One region of the Geobacillus lituanicus genome, then DNA from elsewhere that is predicted to be linked to it. Evidence: riboswitches for the same ligand, from Rfam matches in the RefSeq annotation. Region 1 holds a riboswitch; the other holds the start of a gene.

Region 1 (5,756 bases):
CAACCGCCGTTTTTGCCCGACTGACAGCTGGTACGGATGCACTTCTTCCTTTCCGTCAAGGCCAAACGCGCTGAGCAGGCGGGTGACCGTCTCATTGATTTCCTCTTCAGGCCGCCCCTCAAGCCGCAGCGAATACGCCAGTTCATCGCGCACAGTATGGGTGACAAATTGAAATTCGGGATTTTGAAACACGAACGCGATATGGCGGTAAAGCGGCTGCCGGAGCTCGATATCCTCCCCGAACAATGTATATTCGCCTTCGGTGCGAATCAGTTGCATCAACCCATGCAAAAGCGTGCTTTTGCCCGCGCCGTTTCGGCCGGTGACGGCGATCCATTCTCCCGCCCGCACAACCGCCTCCGGTACGCTGATTTTCACCTCCCGGCCGCGAAAGCCGCGGAAACGGTGAAGGCGGATCAGCTCCTCGCCTTCCTGCCTTTCCTCCCGGCGCACGATCGGTCCGCATTCCTCCCAAACGTCCGGGTGCCAAATGCCTTCCGCCGTCATGACGTCCTTATATCGGGAAAATACTTCCCTCGCTCCTCCATCGGCGATGATGCACCCGTCGCTGCCAAGCAACACAATCCGGTCGACGAAGTCAAGAACATGGCTGATTTTATGCTCGACGATGACGACCGTTTTGTCCCGGCTCACATCCCGCACCGCCTGCCATACGGCTTTCGTCCCTTCCTCATCGAGCAAAGCCGTCGGCTCATCCAAAAACAAAACATCCGGCTCAAGCGCAAGAACAGAAGCGAGCGCCAACCGCTGCTTCATCCCGCCGGAAAGCGTATGAATGTCGGTGTGCGGTTCGATCGCCAACCCGACTTGGTCCAACAGCAAGCGGATGCGGGCGGGCATCTCGCGGCGCGGCACACTTCGATTTTCGAGGGCAAACGCGATTTCCTCATCGGCATACGGCATGCAAAACTGCGTATCCGGATCTTGAAACACATATCCCCATCGTTCCGGCCGCTCAAGGCGCCCGGCTTTCATCGGCACGTCGATCGAGTGGGGAATGATGCCGGCCATCACTTGCAAAAGCGTCGACTTGCCGCATCCAGACGGGCCGAGGAGAAGCACTTTCTCCCCGGCAGCAACGGACAGCGACAAATCGCGGAACAATAAGTCGCTATGCCCGGGAAACTTCAGGCGCAGCTGTTCGATGACAATGGCTTGCTTCATCGGTCATTCCCCTTACCGGTTCAGCGCATCGTAGTCCTCTTTGGAAGCCGGCCGCCACATTTGCGTCACCCCGGTTTTCTCAAGCGCCTTGGCCAGCGAAACGGCGAACACGCCGGAGATAAGAACGGCGCCGACAAAACGCGCCAGCAAAAAGAGCGCCATGTTCCACGGGGCGAGCGCCTCGATATATCCTTTGTAAAAGTCCATGATCAGCGAACCGACCGTCGCGCCGACGGCGCTGAGCGACACGACAAACACGTCAAACCGCCGATAGCGGAACGCCGCAAAGACAAGCTCGGCAAACAGCCCTTGTACAACCCCATAAATCAACACCTCAAGCCCCCACTGCGACCCCATCACCAACTCGCCCGATGAAGCCGCGATCTCGGCAAGCAGCGCCACCCCCGGTTTGCGAATGAGCAAATACGCAAGCGACGACGCGATAAACCACATGCCATAAATCAGTTGATCGGCATGAAACCCGAATACTTTCACCACTTCATACAACGGCCCCCACACTTTGTAAATGACGCCGAACACAACGGCAATCACAATCGTCGTTAAAATATCGGCCAGTTTCAACCCTTTCGATGTTGTTCCCATGAAAACTCTTCCTTTCGTGTTGTCGCCGTTTCACCGGCTCTTCACGAGCTCGGCCGATGGCCACCGCTCCAGTCGGTACGCCATCTCCCAAAACTGATACTCATAGTCGCTGCTGATCAAAAAATGCTGTTCCATCCGGCGCCGATCCTCCTCAGTCACGGCAGCGGCAATGGCGTCAAGCCGGTCGATCTGCTCCTCAACAAGCGAGCGAAACCAATCGGAGCTGTATGTACTGATCCACTTTTCATAAATCGGATCGTTCGGCCGGCACGTTTTCAGCCGCTCACCGATTTCGTAATACAGCCAATAGCACGGCAAAATCGCGGCAATGACATCGCCCAAATGCCCTTCATACGCCGCCCGGTACATATGCGATGTATACGCGTAAGCCGTCGGCGCCGGCATGAACGCAGCCCGTTCCTCTTCGGTGATGCCAAGCAGTCCGGCAAACGTTTCATGAAGCGACAATTCCGCTTCGCATGTGCTTTGGGCATGGTGCGCCAACCGGGCCGTCGTCGCCAAATCCGGCGATTTCGCCGCCCCGATCGCCTGAACGCGGGCAAAATGGCGCAAATAGTACGCATCTTGCATGACATAATAGCGGAATTTTGCGCGATCCAACGTTCCTTCGCCAAGCTCTTTGACAAACGGGTGACGGAAACTCGCCTGCCAGATCGGATCAGCCGCCTGGCGCACGCGCCTTGCAAACGACATTCGTATTCCCCCTTTTTCCAAAATAAAAGCGCCGCCTTCTTTACCGATTCGCGTAAAGAAAGCGGCGCGAGCATACAGATTTTCCAATGCGGCCAAAGCCGGCCTGCAGCTCCTCCACTTCCCTACGCTGGCATTACCCAGATCAGGTGCTAAGGGTCTCAAAGTCACACTTTGATCTCAGCCTGTTTACAGGCCCCCCTAGTGGATGTCTGATCGTGATGAAATTTTCTTTACATTTATCATATCACGGCCGCATCGGTTGTCAACCTTTTTTTCCGGCTGTCATTGCGCCGCGCTCCGCAATTCGCTATGATAAAAGCGCAACGATTGATTACCGGATGGGAGTTGGAACTGATGGCGAAAGTGATCTTGAAGCGGCAGCGAAAAAAACGGCTCGAACAAGGCCATCCGTGGATTTTTCAGAGCGAAGTCGACCGTATCGAGGGTGACATCACACCGGGAGATTTTGTCGATGTCTATAACCATCAAGGGTACTGGTTGGCGAAAGGCTACATCAATCCAGCCTCGCAAATCATCGTCCGGGTGTTGACGCAAAACCCGGATGACGAGCTCGATGAGCGCTTTTTCATCGACCGCATCCGCCGCGCCTGGGCGTATCGCGAACGGATGCTCCCGGGCGTCCGTTCATGCCGCGCCGTCTACGGCGAGGCCGATTTTCTGCCGGGGCTCATCGTCGATAAATATGAGGACGTGCTTGTGGTGCAAATTTTGGCGCTCGGGATGGAAGTGCACAAAGAGTGGATTTTGCGCGGCTTGCTTGACGTGTTCGCTCCAAGGGCCATTTATTTGCGCAACGATGTGTCCGTGCGGGAGCTTGAGGGTCTCAAACAGGAAAAAGGGTTTTGGTACGGGGAAGCGGAGACGGAGATGGAAATCGAGGAGAACGGCGTGAAATACATTGTCGACATTGAAAACGGGCAAAAAACCGGCTTTTTCTTCGACCAGCGGCAAAACCGCGCCGCCCTCCGCCCGCTCATCGGCCCGGAGACGACGGTGCTTGATTGTTTCACCCATACCGGCTCATTTATGCTGAACGCCTGCCTGTACGGAGCGAAGCATGCCACCGCCGTCGACATTTCCGAGCATGCAATTGAGACGGCAAAACGAAATGCGGCCTTAAACGGATTCACAAATGTAGAATTTGTCGTCGCCAACGCATTCGATTACTTGCGCGAAGCGGTGCGAGCCGGCAAACAGTGGGATGTCGTCATCATCGACCCGCCGGCGTTCGCCAAATCAGCCCATGCGGTCCCGAAAGCGCTGCGCGGCTATAAAGACATTAACTTAAACGGATTAAAGCTCGTCAAAGACGGCGGCTTTTTCGTCACGTCGAGCTGTTCGTACCATGTTCGCCCGCACATGTTCCAAGAGATGATCGCCGATGCAGCGTTTGACGCCAAAAAAGTGCTTCGCCAAGTGTACTGGAACGGCGCCGGCTATGACCACCCGAAACTGCTTGCCGCCGATGAAGGCGACTATTTAAAATTTACCATCTACGAAGTGCACTCGCGGCGCTAAAGAAAAACGCTTAAGGACAAACCTTAAGCGTTTCTTTCTTGCCGCGGATGAAGAGGTTGTTCTTTGCGCAGCACGCTCAAGTAAACGAGCATGGAAACAAACACCGAACCGGCGGCAGCTAGATAAATGCTCGGGTAGCCGAACCAATGGCTGATTTGCCCAAAGACGATGGCTCCGATGCCGACGCCTAAATCAAAAAACGAGAAAAACGTCGCGTTCGCCATCCCTTTCCGGTGAACAGGCGCCCGCTCCACCGACCACGCCTGCAGCCCTGGCTGCACCATGCCAAACCCAAAACCGTACAGCACTGCCGCAGCCAATAACGCCCATTCCCCCGGCAGCCAGGCGAGCATAAGCATCGCAAGCAAAATGAGCCCAGCGCCGGGAAGAAAGACAGCCCGATGACCTTTCCGGTCATACAGCTGGCCGGCGAACGTGCGCGTCACCATCAGGGCGAGCGCATAAAGCAAAAAATACAGCTGCAAACCGCCGATCCCTTTTTGCGCCGTATACAGCGGCAAAAACGAAGCAATGCCGCCGAACGTCACCGTTAAAAAGAAGAGAAGCACGGACGGAACGAGCGCCGTTTTTTCGTAAAGGTCCCACTTGTTCGTCTCATAGCGCGGCCTTCCCTCCACTTTTTTATAGGTGATGGCCGCCGCAAACAATACGGAAGCAACGCCAAGCAGAGCGCAAATCAGAAACAAATGGCTGAACGGAATGGCAGACGCCAGCACAAGCCCAAGCGACGGACCGAAAGCGAGGGCGATGTTTCCTGACAATCCGTAATAACCCATTCCCTCCCCGCGGCGGCTGGCCGGAATGATGTCCGTCGCCACTGTGCCGGACGCCGTTGTCGAAAACCCCCAGCCAATTCCTTGGACGACGCGCATCAAAAAGAGAAGAAGCATGCTGGTGATGACACTGTACGAACCGACCGAAATGACAAAAATGAGCAGCCCAAGCAAAAAAACAAACCGCCGTCCCCGCGTCTCAAGCGCATGGCCGGCAAACGGACGGACGAGAAGTGCGGAAAAAGTGAAAATCCCGACGACAAGGCCGATGAGCTGGTCGTTGCCGCCTAAGTGTTCGACAAACAGCGGCAGTGTCGGCAGCGTCATTTGAAATCCAAGAAAAATGAAAAAGTTGGCTAAGCAAATCAAAATAAAATTGCGCGTCCAAATTTTTTCTTTTTGTTCCGCAACAACTTGCCTTTGTTGCGCATTCATACCGATCCCCCTTGTACGATATGTATTTCGTGCCCCTTAATATTTGTCAGTATAACATAACTGTATGCTTTCGTTTAACGAAAATGTTTTTCCAGCACGTTTTTTCAAAAAAAGCCGCGCAAAGGCGGCTCCTCTCAACAGCGGCAAGCGGGCGGCCGCCCACATCCTTCTCATTGGGCGCCAAACGCCTGGAATTGCGCCTTGACCAACTCGTAGTAAGCGCCGCGCCGCCTCATCAGCTCCTCGTGCGCCCCTTGCTCGACGATGCGACCGTGGTCGAGGACGATGATATGATCGGCGTCACGGATCGTCGACAACCGGTGAGCGATGATAATAGCTGTCCGCCCGCTGAGCAGCGTTTTCAATGCCCGTTGGATGACAAGCTCCGTTTCGGTATCGATGCTGGCCGTCGCCTCGTCCAAAATTAAAATTTTCGGATCGGCCAACAGCGTGCGGGCGAATGACAGCAACTGCCGCTCTCCGACC
Region 2 (5,756 bases), 150 kb from region 1:
AATTGAGAAACATGATTTTCGCTTGGTCATAAACGGACGAGGGAAGCGCATCAAACCGAGGAATATAACCATGTTGCGCATCGAGCGGCAGCGATCGGCTCTGGCCGCGGGCAAAATGGACGGCCGTCCGGTAGACAGGATAGCCTGGATCAGGCACTAAGGCGAGCTCGCCGGGATTGAGAACGGCTTGCAGCAAATGGACGATTCCTTCTTTCGAGCCGATTAACGCCAACACCTCGGTCTCCGGATCGAGCTTGACGCCATATTCCCGTTCATAAAAACGCGCGACCGCTTCCCGATACTCCCTGCAGCCGCCATACGGCGAATACGTATAGTGTTCTGGCGCATCGAGCGCTTCTTTCAACGCTTCGATGACAAAGGAAGGGGGCGGCAAATCGGGGGCGCCGATCCCTAAATCAATGACATCGACCCCGAGCTTTAGCAGTTCTTCTTTTTTCTTTTGAAATCGGGAGAACAAATATGGCGGCATCGTCTGCACAATATCGGAAAATGTGTTCAATCCCATCCCTCCTCATGGCCCTTCGTTTCAGTTTATGCGCACGCCCATCCCCCTCATGCCCGTCTCACGTTCCAGAAGCAGCCTATAATATTAATGGCTTGCGCACATCAAGACATCATCAAAATCTTTTTTCTCGAATAGCAGGCTTTTTCACGAAGCTGCTAGAAGGCCGGTGATTTACTGGAATAACAGCTTACTGGAATCGCTTCTCAAGTAGAAAAAGCTTGTAGCATCGACCCTATTTTCACACGTTCACCCATCGATCAAGGAAAACAGCGTTTTTTCACCGGCCTTCTGGAAAAACGCGATCCGACCATCTGAAACCCGACCCTTTCGCCATAAAAAGAAGCGGCCGGCATCATCCACGGTTCGATGACGCAACTGGCCGCTGTCTATGGAAGCGAAGCGCCGGCGAAGGCGCCGCGATAGACTGCGCAGTTTTCCCCTCATGATCATTCTATGATTCAAAATTTGCACCTTATGCCATTATCATAATCCATCTGAAACGATTTTTAAATATATTTTTTGAAAATTATATATTTTAAAAATAATAAAAAACCACACCCATTTGCACAACAAACAAGAGGGGCGATCAACGTTCGCCCCCCTCCGCTGCTTCGATCAGCACCGAGCGTTTTCCAGCTCATGCTTTTTCCGTTGATCGAACTTCCGTATCCTCTCCACCATGCCGAGCATCGCAGCCCGTTTCTTGTCATTGATACAGCGACGAGCCTTGCCGAATAAATTGTTGCGCTTTTTCTTTCATCCCTTCCTCTTTGATTTGCCGCTGCAGCTCGTGCGAAATGTTCATCGAACAAAACTTCGGCCCGCACATCGAGCAAAAATGGGCCGTTTTCGCCGCCTCGGCCGGCAATGTTTCATCATGGTACTCACGAGCCCGTTCCGGGTCAAGCGACAAGTTGAACTGGTCGTTCCAGCGAAACTCAAAGCGCGCTTTCGAGAGCGCATCGTCACGTTGCTGGGCGGCCGGATGCCCTTTCGCCAGATCAGCCGCATGGGCGGCGATTTTATAGGCCACGACCCCGGCGCGTACGTCCTCTTTATTCGGCAGCCCTAAATGCTCTTTCGGCGTTACGTAACAAAGCATCGCCGTTCCATAAGCGCCAATGATGGCGGCGCCAATCGCCGACGTGATGTGATCGTATCCCGGCGCGATGTCGGTGACAAGCGGCCCTAACGTATAAAACGGCGCTCCATGGCAAATGTCCTGTTCCCGCTCGACATTTTCGCGAATTTTATGCATCGGAATGTGGCCCGGCCCTTCGATCATCACCTGCACATCATGCTTCCAGGCGATTTTCGTCAGCTCGCCAAGCGTTTCCAGTTCGGCAAACTGCGCCTCATCGTTCGCATCGGCGATGGAGCCGGGGCGCAAGCCGTCGCCAAGGGAGATCGCGACATCGTATTGTTTCAAAATCTCGCAGATTTCTTCAAAATGCGTATACAAAAAGTTTTCTTCATGATGGGCCAAACACCATTGGGCGATGATCGAGCCGCCGCGCGAGACAATTCCGGTCGTCCGGTTGGCGGTGAGCGGAATGTAATGAAGCCGCACACCGGCGTGGATCGTCATGTAGTCGACTCCTTGTTCAGCCTGCTCGATGAGCGTCTCGCGGTACACGTCCCATGTCAGCTTCTCCGGCACCCCTCCTACCTTTTCGAGCGCCTGATAAATCGGCACCGTTCCCACGGGGACCGGCGAATTGCGGATGATGTACTCGCGTGTTTCATGAATGTGTTTGCCGGTCGACAAATCCATGACCGTATCGGCGCCCCAACGCACCGCCCAAAGCAGCTTTTCCACTTCATCTTCAATCGAGGATGAAACGGCCGAGTTGCCGATATTGGCATTAATTTTCACATGGAAACGACGGCCGATGATCATCGGCTCACTCTCGGGGTGATTAATGTTCGCCGGAATGATCGCCCGTCCGGCCGCTACTTCCTGGCGAACGATTTCGGGGTCGATTCGTTCACGGATGGCGACGAACTCCATCTCTGGCGTAATGATCCCCCGTTTGGCATAATGCATTTGCGTTACGGTTTTTCCGGGCTTTGCCCTCAATGGACGGCGCACGAACGGCAGCGGGCGGACGCCGGCGGTCGCTGATGGCTTCACTTCTTCGACATCGCCGCGCTCAACAATCCAGTTGCGGCGAAGAGGCGGCAATCCTTTTTCGACGTCCGGCTCAAAATGAGGATCGGTGTATGGACCGGTTGTGTCATAGACGCGCACCGGCTCGTTTTCCACCGTTCCTTGCGGCGTTTTCGTCGGCGACAACACGATCTCTCTCATCGGCACGCGCACATCCTTGCGCGATCCTTCAATGTACACCTTGCGGCTGGCTGGAAATGACATGAACGAGCGGATGTTTTCCATGCGTGGCTTCCCCTTTCAACATAAAATGATGAAAAATCAGATCTGAAGCCACACCGTCTGAAGCGGGGCAAACACGAGAATAGGCGATGGCGGCCGATTCAAAATAAAAACAGGTTCCGACACCGGAACCTGATCGAAGGCAAAAGGCCAAATGAACAAGACACGTCCATCTGTTCCCGCTGCCTGCTTCCCTACGCTGGCATGACCCAGATCAGGTTCAAAGGGTCAAAGAACTTCATCGCGTTCTTTTCTCAGCCCGGCTCCCGGACTCCCCTAGCAGATGAGCGTATAACCATGATGACTGACTTTTTTTATTTTATCAGGCAATTGGCAAAGATGCAAACCATTTTATTCCAAACGTTGACTCCCACACGTCGTTTGAAAGCCCCTCTTTCTCGAAGAAAGCGTCCTTTTCCTCACTCACACAGAAAATTTCTTCAGCATTGCCCGCATCTCGTCCGCCATCTGACCGAGCGATGTCGACGAAGAGGCGATTTCCTCGACGGAAGCCATTTGTTCCTGCGTCGCTGCCGATACGTTGGCCGCACCGGACGCTGACTGTTCGACAATATTGGTCATCTGTTGGAGTGCGTCGTTCACTTGACGAGCATGCTCCGTCATTTGCTCGATGGCGGACGATACTTGTCCAATTTGTTTGCTCACTTGGCCGACCTCCTCGCGGATATGGGCAAATGATTGGCCGCATGCCGCCGCAACGTTCAATCCTTTCGCCACTTCGGAGATCACCTGTTCGGCAGACGAAACCGCCCGCTTCGTTTCTTCTTGAATGTAGCCGATCAGCTCGGAAATTTGTTGCGCGGAGCGCGCGGATTGTTCTGCGAGCTTGCGCACTTCATCCGCGACAACCGCAAACCCTTTCCCTTGCTCGCCGGCGCGCGCCGCTTCGATCGCGGCATTGAGCGCCAACAAATTCGTCTGCGACGCAATGCCGGTGATCGCTTCCGTAATTTGTCCAATCTCATTCGAGCGCTCCCCGAGCCTTTGAACGACCTGGCCAAGCGCTTGAACGTGGTCGTAAATGAACTGCATTTGCTCGGACATTTGTCCGATGGACTGCTTGCCGTCCTCTGCTTTCGCCGACGTTTTCTCGGCGCGGTGCGCCACATCTTTCGTATGGCAAGCGACGTCGCTCAATGTTTGGGAAATATCATGCACGGACGCGGCGGTGGTGCGGACAGCATCAGCCTGCTCCTCCGCACTTGCCGCAAGCGTTTCCATCGTTGTCGCAATTTGCTCTGTCGCTTTCGTCGTCTGTTCGGCGACAGCGGCAAGCTGCTGAGAATATTGCGCTACTTCTTCGGCATGATGTTGGATTTGCCCCATCACACTTTGCCAAGCGTCTGCCATATCGTTTAACGACGCCGCAATTGGCCGCAGTTGCTGCACGCGATCAAGCGGTATGCGCACCGTCAAATCTCCGCCTGTCATCTTGCCTAAATGTTCGTTAATAACGGCAATCGGGGCAACAAACCGTCGATAGTTGAGCGTTGCCGAAACGAAGCCGAGCATCGCGCCAAACAGCACCACAGCAACAAGCGTCCACCAAAATGCCGCCCCGCGAATGCCGTTGACCAGGCATGTGGCCATGCCGATCGCCGCTGTGCCAGGGATGACGATGAACATGGTGCGGATGATATAACTTGCTAATGACAAAACGCTCTCCTCCTTTTGCCATGATGCAAACACCTTTCTTATTTCTTTACCACATAAATAGATTCGTGAATGAACGTTCATTTTCCTTCCTAGTCCTAATCATGAATAGGGGTGGTTGCAAAGTTTTCTGATCTAACAAGGACCCGCTCAAAAACATCATGCTTTTGATCGCCTATAATCGGTGACGAAAATAAGAAAAGGCGCCCCGTTCGATTGGGGCACCACCTGTTGTTTTCCGCTTTACACCGCCGGTTTTTCCGTTGTCACATACGTCCCGGCAATAAAATCGTGAATCGACCGTTTGTCTTCTCTTGCAGCTACCATAATCGCACTAATAATGAGACCAATGCCAAACGTGATAAAGTATACGAGTCCGCCAACGAACGAGCGCAAAAACATCGTGCCGACCCCAACTTTTCCGCCGTTGACTTTCGCAATCCGGATGCCAAGCATCCGCTTGCCGACCGTATATCCGTACCAAACAGCAGGAACGATTAACGCGTAAAGGATGTTCGCTAATGACGTAAACCAGTTCGTTTCCCAACTGCCAGTGATGAAATAGCCGATGATCGAAATCGGAATGCCAACGACAATCGCATCCAACAAGTTAGCCAACAGCCGCTTCCAAAATCCAGCCGGATTCGTCACCGCCATATGTCTTCCCTCCTGTTGCCTTTTCTATATTGTATTCGCAATCAACAGCGTAATTGTCTTTATTTTAACCTGAATTGTGGAAAGGAATCTATACTATAGTTTGGTGTTTGCCGCCATTATTGGGCGGCAGGAGTGAATGCGTCTTTTCACGATCCGTAAAAAAGATAGCCCAAAAGGCCATTTTTGCAACCGAGACACAGTTGGCTGCTGTGCCGTTTCATACATAAAGAAAAAGCGGCTTGTGAAGCGGATCGATCATCCGATATAGGCGGCTTTTCCCCTCGTTTAGCCAAGCTTGGCCACCACCGCCGAAAAATCGTCCAGAAGCGGCCCTTTTTGCGCAAAATGGCGGCGCAGATGGTCCAAAAGCACCTGCTCGTCCAATAAACACGCCCGCCCAAATCCAATATTCCGCCTTCTCATCGACAAACACGGGAGCGACGATGCTTTTCATGCCAAAACGCCCGACCGGTACGACCGATGGACGCTGCCATCCGTCAATAACAA

What was found. A riboswitch is a leader RNA that binds a small molecule or an ion and turns the genes downstream of it on or off. The one in region 1 is predicted to bind thiamine pyrophosphate.
Region 2: linked by a shared signal. The riboswitch ahead of thiC (phosphomethylpyrimidine synthase ThiC) and the one ahead of tenA (thiaminase II) in region 1 are both predicted to bind thiamine pyrophosphate.

What each region holds. Positions count from the first base shown of each region.
Region 1 is NZ_CP194773.1:928,398-934,153, reverse strand. It holds gene ACR1UW_RS04700 (ABC transporter ATP-binding protein) at 1-1,185, opposite strand, end outside; gene ACR1UW_RS04695 (ECF transporter S component) at 1,198-1,788, opposite strand; gene tenA (thiaminase II) at 1,819-2,502, opposite strand; TPP riboswitch at 2,605-2,712, opposite strand; gene ACR1UW_RS04685 (class I SAM-dependent rRNA methyltransferase) at 2,857-4,041, shown strand; gene ACR1UW_RS04680 (MFS transporter) at 4,065-5,270, opposite strand; gene ACR1UW_RS04675 (ABC transporter ATP-binding protein) at 5,441-5,756, opposite strand, start outside.
Region 2 is NZ_CP194773.1:777,822-783,577, reverse strand. It holds gene ACR1UW_RS03870 (aminotransferase class I/II-fold pyridoxal phosphate-dependent enzyme) at 1-520, opposite strand, end outside; gene thiC (phosphomethylpyrimidine synthase ThiC) at 1,233-2,921, opposite strand; TPP riboswitch at 3,093-3,206, opposite strand; gene ACR1UW_RS03860 (methyl-accepting chemotaxis protein) at 3,342-4,595, opposite strand; gene ACR1UW_RS03855 (RDD family protein) at 4,836-5,249, opposite strand; partial or broken gene ACR1UW_RS03850 (PocR ligand-binding domain-containing protein) at 5,632-5,756, opposite strand, start outside.